2 regions of the Thermoclostridium stercorarium subsp. stercorarium DSM 8532 genome follow, and region 2 is predicted to be linked to the other one. Evidence: predicted binding sites of a transcription regulator. Region 2 holds the regulator's gene; the other holds the start of a gene.
What was found. Region 2 encodes HrcA, which represses chaperone genes, less so after heat shock. Its sites were predicted from a motif close to TGTTAGCACTCNNNNNNNNNGAGTGCTAACA; they were not measured.
Positions count from the first base shown of each region.

Region 1: the regulator HrcA is predicted to act here: its motif matches at 4,130-4,160, upstream of CST_RS12505 (co-chaperone GroES).

Region 1 covers NC_020134.1:2,849,892-2,857,293, forward strand. Annotated here, with positions in the region: gene CST_RS12490 (ABC-F family ATP-binding cassette domain-containing protein) at 1-954, opposite strand, end outside; gene CST_RS12495 (helix-turn-helix domain-containing protein) at 994-1,902, opposite strand; gene groL (chaperonin GroEL) at 2,141-3,760, opposite strand; gene CST_RS12505 (co-chaperone GroES) at 3,775-4,047, opposite strand; gene CST_RS12510 (type III pantothenate kinase) at 4,377-5,147, opposite strand; gene CST_RS12515 (hypothetical protein) at 5,159-5,458, opposite strand; gene CST_RS12520 (biotin--[acetyl-CoA-carboxylase] ligase) at 5,521-6,531, opposite strand; gene CST_RS12525 (hypothetical protein) at 6,542-7,183, opposite strand; gene CST_RS12530 (hypothetical protein) at 7,379-7,402, shown strand, end outside.
Region 2 covers NC_020134.1:2,207,723-2,215,124, forward strand. Annotated here, with positions in the region: gene grpE (nucleotide exchange factor GrpE) at 1-601, opposite strand, end outside; gene hrcA (heat-inducible transcriptional repressor HrcA) at 645-1,697, opposite strand; gene hemW (radical SAM family heme chaperone HemW) at 2,273-3,418, opposite strand; gene lepA (translation elongation factor 4) at 3,428-5,239, opposite strand; gene spoIVB (SpoIVB peptidase) at 5,459-6,730, opposite strand; gene CST_RS09535 (uracil-DNA glycosylase) at 6,918-7,402, opposite strand, start outside.

The DNA of each region.
Region 1 (7,402 bases), 640 kb from region 2:
TCCGCCGAAATCCACTTCCCTGAACGTTGCCTTGAGCTCTCTTTCCATTACGGGCTTTTCGGTCTTTCTCATCCGCTCAATCCTTTTTTCCATCGAAAAAGCCCTTGTATGAAACGACTGGTCATGCAGTCTTTTTGCGGCCTCCTCCAACCGCTTTATTTCCCTCTGTTCCTGCTCATACATTTCCAGCTGCTGCCTCAACCGCTTTTCCTTTTCGCTGACATAATACGAATAGTTTCCTGCATAGAAAAAGGCTTTGCCCTGCTCAATCTCAATAATTCTTGTGACAATTTTGTCCAGAAAGTATCTGTCATGGGATATCACAACAACCGTACCCTTAAACGTGCCGAGGTATTCCTCCAGCCATTCGCAGGACTTTATGTCAAGATGATTTGTCGGTTCGTCCAGCAAAAGAATATCCGGATTTTTCAGTATAATTCTGGCAAAATTAACTCTTGTCTGCTCACCGCAGCTTAAATTGCAGAAAAGCTCGTTCTGCATGCGCAGGTCAATCAAAAGACCTTCACATACCCTTGCCAGCTCCGCCTCCATCACATAGCCGCCCTTTGCTTCAAACAGCGTAGCAAGCTCGCCATACCGCTTAAGAAGCCCGTCATCATGCTGAAGCGCCAACATTTCTTCCAGTTCCTTCATCTGACGCTGAATTGACAAAAGGTTTTCAAAGCCGGTATTTAATACATCCCTTACAGTGTAATGCCGCGGAAAGTCAGGAATTTGATCGAGCACTTCCATCTGTTTTCCTTTTGCTACAGACACCTGACCTTCATCAAAAGGCTCCCTTCCGCTGAGTATCTTAAAGAGAGTGGTTTTCCCCGCCCCGTTTTTGCCTAAAAGCCCGACTCTTTCGCCTTCATATATTTCAAAAGAAATCCCTTTCAGGATATGATTTTCGCCGTAATATTTGTGGACATTCTGACAAACTATGTCTGCCATCGTTTCTGACTCACACTCTTCCTTTCCTCGGTATAATTTCTATACCCGTCCCCGCATTTTTCTTCTGTATTCCAGAGGTGTCATTCCGGTATTCTTCTTAAATGCTTCATTAAACCGCTGCTGAGATGAAAAGCCAACGCTTAAAGCAATCTCACTTACTTTTTCGTCGGTGCATGCCAGCAATTCTTTTGCCCTTTCAATGCGGGTGTTAATCAAAAAGTTTATCGGGGAATATCCCGTCTCTTTTTTAAAAATGCGGGTAAAGTAGCTTGGGCTCAGAAAAACGTAACCGCATATATCGTGCAGGTTAATATCCCTTTCGTAGTGATTCTGAATAAACTGTACGGCAAGGTTAACCAGCTCTTTCTGCTGCGGGCTGTCTTCAATAATACTGCGTTCCCATTCAAGCTTTAAAACCCGCGAAATCATAACAAAAAGCTCAAGTATTAAAAGGTGTATCAGAAAGTCACTTCCGAACTGCTCTCCGGACTTCTCGGCAACAATGCGGTTAAGCAGCGTTATTATGTCATTTTTCTGGTTGACCTTGAGTTTCAAAAAAGGCCCGGTGTGCTGCCCTGTATAAAAATTTATGAAATCTTCAATAGGTATTTCCGACGGATAACTGTTGCCACTGGAGCCGTTCCCTTTTGTAAACGAAAAATACAGAACAATAAATTCGCAGGTGCTTCCCTGCTGAATCCTTAAGGAATGTGTCCGGTGGGGCTTGATAATTATTATGTCATTCGGTCCTACCGTTACTTTTGTGCCTTCTATTTCAAAAACAGATACACCTTTTTTGGCGTAAACCATTTCATAATACTCATGCTGGCTTGATGTTTTCGACCAGCTGTCATTGAGATGGCGCTCAATGGAATTAATAACAACGGGCATGTATCCCGAGCTGTTCATGAATTCCTGCCATGTTTTCGGAAACAATTCTCCTCCCAACCACTCAGCCCCCCTGCAAGCACTGCCGGAAATAATTATTGAATAAATTATAGCATACTGTTTTTTCATGCCGCAAATACGGTAATATTAGTCAATTAATGACATAAAAGCATGCAAACGCAATATGGCGAACCGGGGCTGTGAACGCACCGCAGGATATAAAAAAGCACCCGGGCCATCTGTCCATAGGCCCGGATGCTTTAACCGTCCATACCGGTTACTCATTTTTCACTTCTGATTACATCATGTTCTGCATGCCACCGCCAGGCATTTGCGGTTCTTTTTCAGGAATATCCGCAACCAGGCTTTCGGTGGTCAGTACCATGGATGCCACAGATGCCGCATTCTGAAGTGCCGTACGTGTTACCTTAGCAGGATCAACAATACCTGCTTCAATCATATTAACGCATTTCTCGGTTAATACGTCAAAGCCCACTCCCTTTTCACTGTTCTTAACCTTTTCAACAATAACCGAACCCTCAAGACCTGCATTAATTGCAATCTGGCGAACTGGTTCCTCAAGGGCCTTCAGAATAATCATCGCACCTGTCTTTTCGTCGCCTTCGAGTGTGTCAACAAGTTCCTTAACCTTCGGAATTACGTTAATAAATGCAGTACCGCCGCCGGGTACAATACCCTCCTCAACAGCAGCACGGGTAGCTGCAAGAGCGTCTTCAATTCTCAGCTTCTTTTCCTTCATTTCAACTTCGGTAGCAGCACCTACACGGATTACAGCCACACCGCCGGAGAGTTTTGCAAGTCTTTCCTGGAGTTTTTCACGATCAAAATCAGATGTGGTTTCTTCGATCTGTGCCTTAATTGAGGCAATTCTGTCTTTGATAGCCTTCTGATCCCCGGCTCCGCCGACTATAATGGTGTTTTCCTTCTGCACAACCACCTTTGCGGCACGGCCCAGCTGATCCAGCGTTGCTTCCTTCAGGTCGAGGCCAAGCTCCTCGGTGATTACCTGACCGCCTGTTAAAATCGCTATGTCACGCAGCATTTCCTTTCTTCTGTCGCCAAATCCCGGAGCCTTCACCGCGCAGCAGATGAATGTTCCTCTCAGTTTGTTCAGTATCAGGGTTGCCAATGCTTCGCCTTCAACATCTTCGGCAATTATCAGCAATTTCTTGCCCTGCTGAACGACCTGTTCCAGTATCGGAAGCAGTTCCTGCACATTGGAAAGTTTCTTGTCAGTAATCAGGATATATGGGTCTTCAAGCACTGCTTCCATTTTATCGGTATCGGTAACCATATATGAAGAAATATATCCACGATCGAACTGCATTCCTTCTACAACTTCCAGTTCGGTTTTTACAGTCTTGGATTCTTCAACGGTAATAACGCCGTCATTGGAGACTTTCTCCATCGCATCGGCAATCAATGCTCCGATTTCCTCATCGTTGGCCGAAATGGAAGCAACCCTTGCGATGTCTTTCTTGCCGCTTACTTTCTTACTGATTTCCTGAATACCCTTTACGGCAGTTTCAACAGCCTTGCTGATACCCTTCTTCAGAATCATCGGGTTAGCACCGGCTGCAACGTTTTTCAAACCTTCACGGATAATTGCCTGTGCTAAGAGAGTTGCCGTTGTTGTACCGTCTCCCGCAACATCGTTTGTCTTCGTTGCAACTTCCTTAACCAGCTGCGCACCCATATTTTCATAAGGATCTTCAAGTTCAATTTCCTTCGCAATGGTTACTCCGTCGTTGGTAATTAAAGGAGAACCGTATTTCTTTTCAAGAACAACGTTTCTTCCCTTGGGTCCAAGTGTAACCTTTACTGTATCCGCAAGTTTATTGGCACCTGTCTCAAGTGCTTTTCTGGCCTCTTCTCCGAAGATAATCTGCTTTGCCATTAAATATTCCCTCCTCATTCAACTATAGCAAGAATGTCGCTTTGCTTTAAAATGGTATATTCAACATCGTCAATCTTAACTTCGGTTCCAGCGTATTTGCTGATAAGAACCTTATCGCCCACTTTAACATGCATTTTGACTTCATCGGTACCAGGACCAACAGCTTTTACTTCAGCAATCTGAGGCTTTTCCTTTGCTGAACCCGGAAGTACTATTCCGCTCTTCGTGGTTTCTTCTGCTTCAATCATTTTAACTACCACTCTGTCAGCTAATGGTTTAATATTCATTCTTGATATACCCTCCTTACTCTTCTTACCGGATAACCGGATTAATGGTTGTATTCTTATGTAAAAATATGGGCTAAATAATTATTAGCACTCAATAAGAATGAGTGCTAATACAATATTATATATAATTCTTTCCGGTAGCAAACGGATAAACCAAATATTTTTTCTTAAATAACGTTTTTATTAATAATTAAATCAAATTATCTTTATATTACTTTAGTTTCCTTCAATTATCAAGCTATTGTTTTTAAATTCCATTTCTTAAAATTTCAGCTTAGTCCTTTCCGCCGATGCTTAATATTCGCCTTTCCAATCACTGTTATGCATTTTTATCTTGCATTCAGATAATATATTTCCCTAAGGCCTTCAAGGGTGAGCAGCGTATTGATTTCGTCCACACACCGGCACTGGGACGCAATAAGCCGCGCCAGACCGCCCGTTGCCACGACTTTTATATTATCCTCTTTCATTTCCTCCTTTATTTTTGCCACAATATATTCAACCTGTCCGATATATCCGTAAAAAAGCCCCGACTGAATACTTGCCACGGTATTTCTGCCAATAACGCCGAGAGGATTCGCAATTTCCACGCGGGGCAACTTTGACGCCTTTTCAAACAAAGCCTCGGCCGATATCATGATCCCCGGACAGATAACTCCGCCGAGATAATCCCTGTTACCGTTAATCGCACAGAACGTTGTAGCCGTCCCAAAGTCAACAACTATCACAGGGGCCCCGTATAGCCTTACGGCACTGACTGCATTCACTATCTTGTCGGCGCCCACATCCCTGGGATTTTCATACCGTATGTTTATGCCTGTCTTCGTACCGGGCCCGACAATTATGGGATTTCTCTGCATGTACTTTCTAACGGCTCCTATAAGTGAATTCATTACCGGAGGAACCACCGAACAGATAATTACATCCTTCACCGAGCGTATATCCTCATTAATGTGCTGAAACAGTGAAATAAACAGTATACCTATTTCATCCGCCGTTTTATTCACATCGGTGGAAAAAAACCAGTGATATTTCAAACTGTGCCCTTCAAACAGTCCAATGGTCGTATTGGTATTACCAACATCAATGGCAAGCAACAAAGCTATTCCCCCTAAAGCCCAAGTTTTGTGCTGCGGATTTGCTTGATTTCAAACTGGATTTCCTTCTCAAGCTTTTCTATGTCCATTCTGATGTCTTCTATCGTTTCTTCCCTCTTGGGATTGGATATTCTTGCCGCAACCTGCTCGGAACTGATACGCTGAGAGGGTCTCTTCTGCAGATCATTCCTTTTTTTGGCGAAACCGTCCCGGACTGTTTCCTTCTGGGACTTATTCTTCTGAGCGTTTGTCTGCTTGGTTAAATTATTGTTGTTTTTACCTTGACCGGCATTACGTTTGTTATTCTGCAACATGGTCCACTCCTTTTAAATATTAATTTTCATTTTCGGGAAATTTGAAAAGAAAACATACCGCCTTAATTATCACAACTGCGTATTGATATCTCTCCGGAAAGTACAGTCTGGCGTTTTCCGTCAGGCGTTTCCACAAGCAGCCTCCCATCGTCCAGAACATCAAGAGCTTTTGCCTGCCATCTGTTCTCACCCTGGATTACTATGATATCACGGCCAATCGTAACTGAAAAGCATCTCCAGATATCCATAAACTTTGCACTGCTTCCCTTTTCGACAAAATTAAGGTACAAATCCTCCAGTTCCTTCAAAATCTCCACTACAAGCTGGGTTCGTGAGATTTCCCTGTCGGTGTTAAGGCACAGCGATGTGGCCGTGTGTTTCAGCTCGTCGCCAAAATCCTCTTCTCTGTTCCAGACATTAAGCCCGATTCCGAGAATAATGGCCTGTACCTTATCGGGTTCGGAAGTCATTTCAGTTAAAATGCCGCATACTTTTTTGTTATTAATAAGAATATCATTCGGCCATTTTATCCCCAATCCGCTTTTAACATACTTTTCCAGGACTTTGCATACGGCACTGGATGCCAGAAGTGTTATGGACTGGACTGCGGTCGGCGGAAGATCAGGCTTTAGAAGGACTGACATATAAATACCCGAGCCTGCATCCGACTGCCACCTTCTTCCTCTTCTTCCCCTCCCTTCGGTCTGGCACAATGCTATGACCACCGTGCCCTCACAGGCGCCTTCGGCGGCCATTTTCTTAAGTTCGTTATTTGTGGAGTCAATTGTTTCGTAAAAGTATAAGTTCTTTCCCAGGATTTTTGTATTCAATCTGCTTAGGATTGTACCCCGATCATAAACGTCCCCGCTGTTGACAAGCTGGTATCCGAGCCTGTTAACAGACTGGATTCTGTGACCTTCTTCCCTTAGCTTAAGTATGTGTTTCCAGACAGCGGTACGGGATATCCCCAGTTCCTCGCTTATCTGTTCGCCCGATATAAATCTCCCTTTATTTTCGGCAAGCATTTTCAGGATTCTGTCTTTAGTATTCAAATCTCTTTCTCCGCCCTTCATTTTAAAACCTTCATATCAAATCCAAGACGTATTTTTTCAAATCGGGTACCGAAAGGGTTACGTACCGATTGTGGTCTTTTGTAGAGAAATATGCCAGACTGTCATCCAGCGTAAGATTCTCCAAAACACCGTTCCGTGACTGCGCCGAAAGAAAACAGTAAAGCAAAGCTTGATTTATTCCGTCATACTTGTCATTGTACCGTTCAATTATATTATTTACATACAGTGTTTCGGAATTTTCATAAAGAATTGGATCATCCAGTCCCTTTCCGTATATACTTATCTGCTCTCCGAGGATAGTTGTGAAAATAAGGCATTCGGGTTTCCGAAAAGAGCCAAACATGTACCTGTTCAGCGGGACCATTGTGCCTATGTATTTCTGTTTGAGATCGGGAAATTTCATACTTAGCCTGTACAAATCGCCGTCGGCCACCACGCAGTCTTCAGCAGGAATGTTAATTTTTATGCAGCGGTAGCGCGGATCCCCGCTTCTCTTATCATCATCCGGGTGCAACCGGGCGCAAAGACATGCCCGGGGTTCCGGATTCCACGGGGTTTGCTGTTCCCTGTCCTTCCATTCGGATAATTTAAGGCCGCATTCTATAACATCATCAGCCTTTTCAGCCGGGACGTAGAAATATACCACTGCCATAGGTCCCTCCAAGCAAATCCGTCAAAATGCCGTATTTTTCAAAACAGATTATGAAAACATCCTCAGGGAAGACATGATTCTTGCGTATTTTCCTTTAATTATTATATAATACTATTATTATGTTTGTAAAATGTTTTCAAGTCACAGCTTATTTCCAATTCGTCCATAATAATTCATTCTGTTTGAGGGATGATTATGTTAAACCTGTTCGACATGGAT
Region 2 (7,402 bases):
ATTCCTCCACTATTTCATTTTCGCCATAGCTCTCATCCTCTATATGGGCTATGGCTTCATGGAAATCGGGGTTGAATTTCTTACCCTTTGCTTCAATGGGTTTTACTCCCAGCTTCGCCAATACATCCATCATCTGCCTGTGAATCATTACAACGCCTTCGCGAATGCTTTCAAGGCTTCCTTCCGAAGCCTGCAGCGCTCTTTCAATATTGTCCACAACCGGGAGAAAAGCAGAGACCACATCTGCCACCGATGAAGCATAAATTTTTTCTTTTTCTCTTCTCGTCCTTTTCTTGTAATTGTCAAATTCCGCCGCAAGTCTTTGCAGATATTCCTTCAGTTCATTAATCTCCTTGTCCTTCTGAACAAGAAGTTCTTCCTCTCTGCTCATTTTTTCGCCGCCGTTATCACCGTCGTTTCCGGCGCTTCCGGCCTGTCCGCTTTCATTCGCCGGTTTCTCTTCCACAACGTCGTTTTGAACTTTGTCATTTTGAATTTCACTTTTTTCATTTGTCGCGTTTTCTTCGGTGTTCACTTTTACCTCCTGATTTTCATCGGCAAAATCCTCATTTTTCCCCAGATTTTTTTCATCTGTCATCATTTTTTATTCATCCTTCCATCCATCAATAGTACGATAAACCTATTTACTCATCGTTTATAATTCTGAGTATTTCACTGTTAATCAGGTTCCTCAAATAATTCATTGCGGAAAAAACCCTTGAGTAATACATTCTTGTGGGGCCTATTATACCCAGCGTCCCCAGCTCAGTATCCCCCAGATTATAAACGGTGGTAACCACACTGCAGTCCCGCATTACTTCATGCTCGTTTTCCATACCAATCTGTACATTAATTTTCCCTTTTTTCATTGCAGCACTCATTAACGATTTTATGGTGTGCTGTTCATTAAACAGTTCAAACAATTCCTTAACCTTTATTACGTCGCTGAATTCAGGATGATTCAGCAGATTTGTAATACCGTTCATTATCAGCTCGGTGTCGTCCGCTTCCTGCATGCATTTTTTCAAACCTTCCATCACCGGATCTATAATTTCGTCCGAAACACCGGTTTCTGTCTGCACGTCATTAATAAGTGGAAGTTCAATATTCTCAATTATAAGTCCGTTCAGCTTTTTCTGCAAATAATTTGTAAGTATCGTAAGCGCATCATGATTTATCTCTATTTCATTATTGACACGAATAACGTGGTTTTTCACAACACCGGCGCTCGTCACTATAACTATCAGTAACTTTTTCTCATCCACCGGCAATACCTGTACCGACTTCAACGACGCCTTTGAAAGGCTGGGAGAAAGCGCAACCGACGCATACCCTGTAATACTGGATATTATATCCGATGCACGGCGAATAAGTGTATTTATTTCATTGATCTTACGCTCAATCGCGTCCCTGATCTGCCTTATTTCTTCCATTTTAAGAGCCTGAACCTGCATCAGATGATCGACGTAAAAACGGTATCCCTTATCGGAGGGAACCCTGCCCGCAGACGTATGGGGCTGAGAAATATACCCCATTTCTTCCAAATCAGCCATTTCATTGCGGATCGTGGCTGAACTCAGCCCAAGTTCATGCTTTCTTGAAATGGTTCTTGACCCCACCGGCTGCGCGGTTCTTATATAATCATCGACAAGCGTTTTCAATATTTGTTTTTTACGTTCACTTAACGTTGTTTCCAAATGAAACTCACCTCCATACAATAGCCCTGTACCTTTAACCATGAAGGGCTATTGTATATTGCAGTGATCCACATGGTTAATGCTATCTATATATATGAAACTTCAGCAAGTACTGTTCTACAAAAATAATATACCCACTGTACCCGGTTTATACTTTAAACGCGATATTATTAATATGTTATTAATACTTCACCAAAAAATCCCTTTTAAATTTTATTAGCACTCTCTTCAATTGAGTGCTAAACGCTATAATAAAAATACCACCCTGTCTTTTTTTTGTCAAGAGGTAGGTTAAGTATTTATATATTCGCAAAATTCATTAATTATTCCTGTTGTTCAGGTTGAGTTCTTTTAGCCGACGAGTGAACAGGAAGCTTCCGGTCTGCATAACCGATTTCTGTTAAATCAGCTTCCTCATTCTATTCCATTTGCAGGGCTGTCGGGAATTTTCGGCATCTCAAATGAAAGGTTAAAAAATTACATTTCTTATGAAGAAATAATAAAAAAGCCCTTACAGGCAAATATACCCTGTAGTGCTTTTTTCAAAACAGAAAGTATTCATACGTTTATCCTCATTACATTAAGAACTCAGCCCACACCTGATTGGCAAAATCCAGCCCCAGGCTTGTCAGTCTCAGCATGTCATTTTCAAAGCACAGAAGATTTTTTCCAACCAGCATTCTTATTGTCTCATCATATTTTTTCAGGGCTTCACTGCCAAATTCCCGTTCCAGGTCCTTCAGGCTTACCCCTTCAACCAGTCGCAGTCCGAGAATAAACCTTTCCGAAAGTTTCTCTTCGGCCCCGATATACTCGCTGCTTGCTACCGGTAATACTCCTTCAGCAATTCTTCCGATATATTCACAGGGATTTTCTTCATTTGAATATCTGACGTCATCAATATAGGAATGCGCTGCGGAACCAAAACCCAAATAAGGTCTGTTCGTCCAGTATTTCAGGTTATGCCGGCATTCAAACCCCGGCTTTGCAAAATTTGAAATTTCATAATGCCTAAAACCTGCATCTTTCAATTTTTTTATTACCCAATAATACATTTCCCTTTCCAAATCTTCGTCAACCGCGGGCAGTTTTCCCCTTTCATTCAGCTCATGCCACGGCGTGCCCTCTTCGATTTTAAGACTGTAGGCCGAAACGTGGGTCACACCTTTCTCAAGAACCAGTTCAACAGTTTCCTGCCAGTCTTCCATTGTCTGGGTCGGGACACCGAAAATAACATCGGCATTTATATTATGAAATCCTGAACCTTTGAGCAGTTTCACGCATTCTTCAAACATCTCTTCGGTGTGTATTCTCCCCATAAACCTCAAAAGGTTGTTGCTTGCCGACTGAAGCCCAATGCTTGCGCGATTGAAGCCAATTTTCCTGTATGCTTCCGCTTTTTCACCGGTTATCGTGCCAGGGTTTATCTCTATCGATATTTCTGCATCTTCCGAAATTTCAAAATTTGCAGACAGGGAATTCATTATATCCGAAATGCAGTCGGCAGGAAGGACCGACGGGGTCCCTCCCCCGAAGAAAATCGTATCCACCGTCATATCCGAATGTTTAGATGCCACCGTTTCAATCTCTCTGCACACAGCCCGGGTATAGTCCCGGAAAATTGCATCCAGCCCGGGATATGACGGAAAATCACAGTAATTGCACTTTCTTATGCAGAAAGGTATATGAACATATATTCCAAGAGTTTTATCTTTCAGCATTTTCCTCGCCTATGTATCAAGTTTCAGCACGCTCATGAAGGCCTCCTGTGGAATTTCCACGCTTCCTATCTGACGCATGCGTTTTTTACCCTCTTTCTGCTTTTCAAGCAGTTTTTTCTTTCTTGTAACATCACCGCCGTAACATTTTGCAAGAACGTCCTTACGGTAGGCCTTCACAGTTTCCCTTGCGATTACTTTTGAACCGATACAAGCCTGTATCGGTATTTCAAACATATGCCTGGGAATTGTCTCCTTGAGCTTTTCAACCATTTTTCTTCCTCTGGCGTATGCTTTGCTTCTGTGGACAATAAACGACAATGCATCGACAACTTCGCCGTTTACGCGGATATCAAGCTTAATCAGGTCAGATTCTTTATATCCCTTAAATTCATAATCAAAAGAGGCATATCCTCTTGAACGGGACTTCAGGGCGTCAAAAAAATCATAGACAATTTCATTCAACGGTATTTCGTATGTTAAAACCGCCCGGGTACTTTCAATGTATTCCATTCCTATGTATTCGCCCCTACGGTCCTGACACAGTTCCATAATACTGCCCACGTATTCGGTGGGTGTCATAATCGTCGCCTTCACTATGGGTTCCTCCATCTTTTCTATCGAACCCGGCTCAGGCATGTTCGTGGGGTTATCTATCATAAGAACTTCGCCGTTGACCTTCGTCACCCGGTATACAACACTTGGTGCTGTTGTCACCAGATCAAGGTTAAATTCGCGTTCCAGTCTTTCCTGAATTATTTCCATATGCAGAAGCCCCAAAAAGCCGCACCTGAAACCAAAACCCAGAGCCGCAGAGGTTTCGGGTTCAAACAACAGCGAAGCATCGTTTAATTGCAGCTTTTCAAGAGCATCACGCAAATCTATGTATTTGGAACCGTCTGCCGGATATATACCGCAGAAAACCATCGGTACGGCCTTTTTGTACCCGGGAAGAGGTTCATTTGCAGGATTCGACGCCAGCGTTATCGTATCGCCGACACGGGTGTCTCCTACGTTCTTAATGCTTGCGCATATATACCCCACTTCCCCGGCATACAACGCGTCAGCTGGTATCAATCCTCCGGGCCGGAAATACCCCAGTTCTGTTACGATGAATCTTTTGTTCGTATTCATCATTAAAATTTCGTCGCCTGTTCTGACGCTCCCTTCCATAACTCTTACATGAGTTATTACGCCTTTATAATTGTCGTAAAGGGAGTCAAAAATCAATGCCCGAAGCGGCGCACTTTCATCCCCCCGCGGCGGCGGTATGACTTCAACTATTTTTTCAAGTACGGCGTCAATATTGATTCCGTTTTTGGCCGAAATAAGGGGCGCATCGCTGCAGTCCAGGCCGATAACATCCTCTATTTCGCGCTTTACTTCATCAGGTCGGGCTCCCGGAAGATCTATTTTATTAATAACCGGTATGATTTCAAGGTTGTGTTCCAGCGCAAGATATACATTTGCCAGGGTTTGAGCTTCAATGCCCTGGGACGCGTCAACAACCAGTATTGCCCCTTCACACGCGGCAATACTCCTTGATACTTCGTAATTGAAATCCACATGCCCCGGAGTATCGATAAGGTTAAGAATATATTCCTGCCCGTCCTGCGCCTTGTATACCATTCTGCAGGCCTGGGCCTTAATCGTAATCCCGCGTTCACGTTCCAGGTCCATTGTGTCCAGGACCTGTTCCGCCATTTCCCTTTCTGTCAAAACGCCGGTCTTCTCCAGCAATCTGTCTGCCAACGTTGACTTCCCGTGATCGATATGAGCGATAATGCAAAAGTTTCTGATTCTTTTCTGTCTATCTCCTGGCATCTGTGTCTCAAAACCTCGCTTCTGTTTTCTTAATTTATGTGGAATTAATATGCAGATTTTCTGTTATCGGATATTACTTATGAATTATACCACAGTGTTTTTGTTTTTGTATAGATATGGTGCGGGAGGGTCGGGTGTTCTGGATTTTGGACACTGGTCGCGCGGCATGGGTGTGAAATACAATATTTGCCGTAAAAACACTATAAAAAAGAATAAATGCTAATACATTCCCAGCATGGTTTCTATGAAAATTCCGTACCCTTTTGTGGGATCACTTACAAGGACATGGGTTACCGCGCCTATAATTCTTCCGTCCTGGATAATCGGACTGCCCGACATTCCCTGGATAATGCCCCCGGTTTCGCTTAAAAGCCTTGGATCGGTTATTTTTATTATCATGCTTTTGGGACCTGAAAGATTTTTGCGGGCAATCTTCTGTATTTCAACAGAAAATTCCTCAACTTCCTCCCCGTGTATGTTTGACAGTATCGTCGCCGGTCCCTCCTTTACCATGCTTCTTGTTCCGACCGGGTATTTTCGGCCTTTCATCTCTTCCATATAATCTTTATTTATTTTTCCAAAAACCCCGAAAGCCGTGTTCCAGTATATTTCCCCTATAACTTCCGGGCTTTTCAGAAAATCCCCCTGAAGTTCCCCGGGGCTTCCCTGAAGGCCTTTTCTTATTCCATACACTGAAGACTTAAGTAATTCACCGGTTTTAACAGGCATCATAATCCCGGTATCAATATCGGTAATACCGTGACCGAGGGCCCCGAATTTGCCGGTCTCCTCTTCAATATATGTTAACGTACCTATTCCCGCCGTGCTGTCCCTTACCCAAATCCCTATACGGTATTTCCCGTCTTCGGCACTTTGGACGGGTGTAACTTTTGCTTCGGTCAGGCGATTGTCGTGTAAAAATTTCAGCGTGATTTCCTTTCCGCCCGATTCTTCAATTATTTTTGACAAATCTGAAATTTTTTCCACTTCTTTGTTATTTACCGCAACAATGAAATCGCCGGGTTCAAGGCCTGTATCCTTAACAGGCAGCACTTCCTTCCCTTCGGAAGTCAGAACGCCTGATATCCCGACCACAAGAATACCCTTAATATACAGTCTTATACCCACGGTATTGCCGCAAACAATAAGTTCTCTGGCAGGTATGACATTGACGGTGATGTCCTTTACCGGAACCAGCCCGAAAAGGCTCAATTGGATTCTGTTCTGTCCGTATTGAGTACCCTTAAGGGTATACGGCATTGAGAAAAATGACGTTCTGTCCCCGGCGTCCAGTTTCTGTACATGTATCCCGCCCGTTTCAGCTGCAAGCTGCAGCCTGAACGGTGAAAAAAATTCAACCCGGTACTCTTCACCGGCCAGAACGGTCATCTGACTCGGCGTAAATGCTATGACGGAAAAATATAACGATACAATTACAACAAAAACAGGAAAACAAAATCTGAAAAAAGATTTTTCTCTCTTAAATATCATACCACACGCTCCAGTCACGTACATTCGCGGTTCCGAGGCGCATTTTTATGTCTTCCGCGCATCGGACCGCAACGCTGCAAGCCAGGCATATTTTTTATGCCGATGTTCTTTTCTTAAGGTAACCGGAGCGTTGTGAAATTATTCTTACAAAGAGCCGGAATAAAATGTTTGAAAATTCTGTTGTACATTAAATTCCAAGCCAGTTAACGATATGCATTGTTTCAGCGAAACAGCAGGACTTTAAAAAATCATCCTCATATTTGCGTGAACACAGCATGGGATGCCGGGATAAAAAGAATATTCCCCTGTTTATCACCGGCTTCAGGCTTAATGCACGTTTACCCCAAAGAAACCAGTAAAGTTCATGTTTTTCCGATATGTAGTCAATAAGCTGGCATGTAAAATCCTTCCAGAGCGGGGCATGGCTTTCAGGGCAGTTCGGGATGCAGCTGAAAGACGTATTCAAAAGCAGGACGCCCTGTTCCTCCCATGATTCAAAAAGCCTGTCGGGAGGAAGGATGCGGAACTTCCCTTTCTTTATTTCCTTTTTGATTTCATTGAATGGCGGAATGCATTCGTATTCAGTGATGCCGTTATAGCTTTTGTAAATCAGGCGTATGATGTTTTTAAGCGAAACCTGCCTGAAAGGCTGATCCCACGATTTCAGCCCCC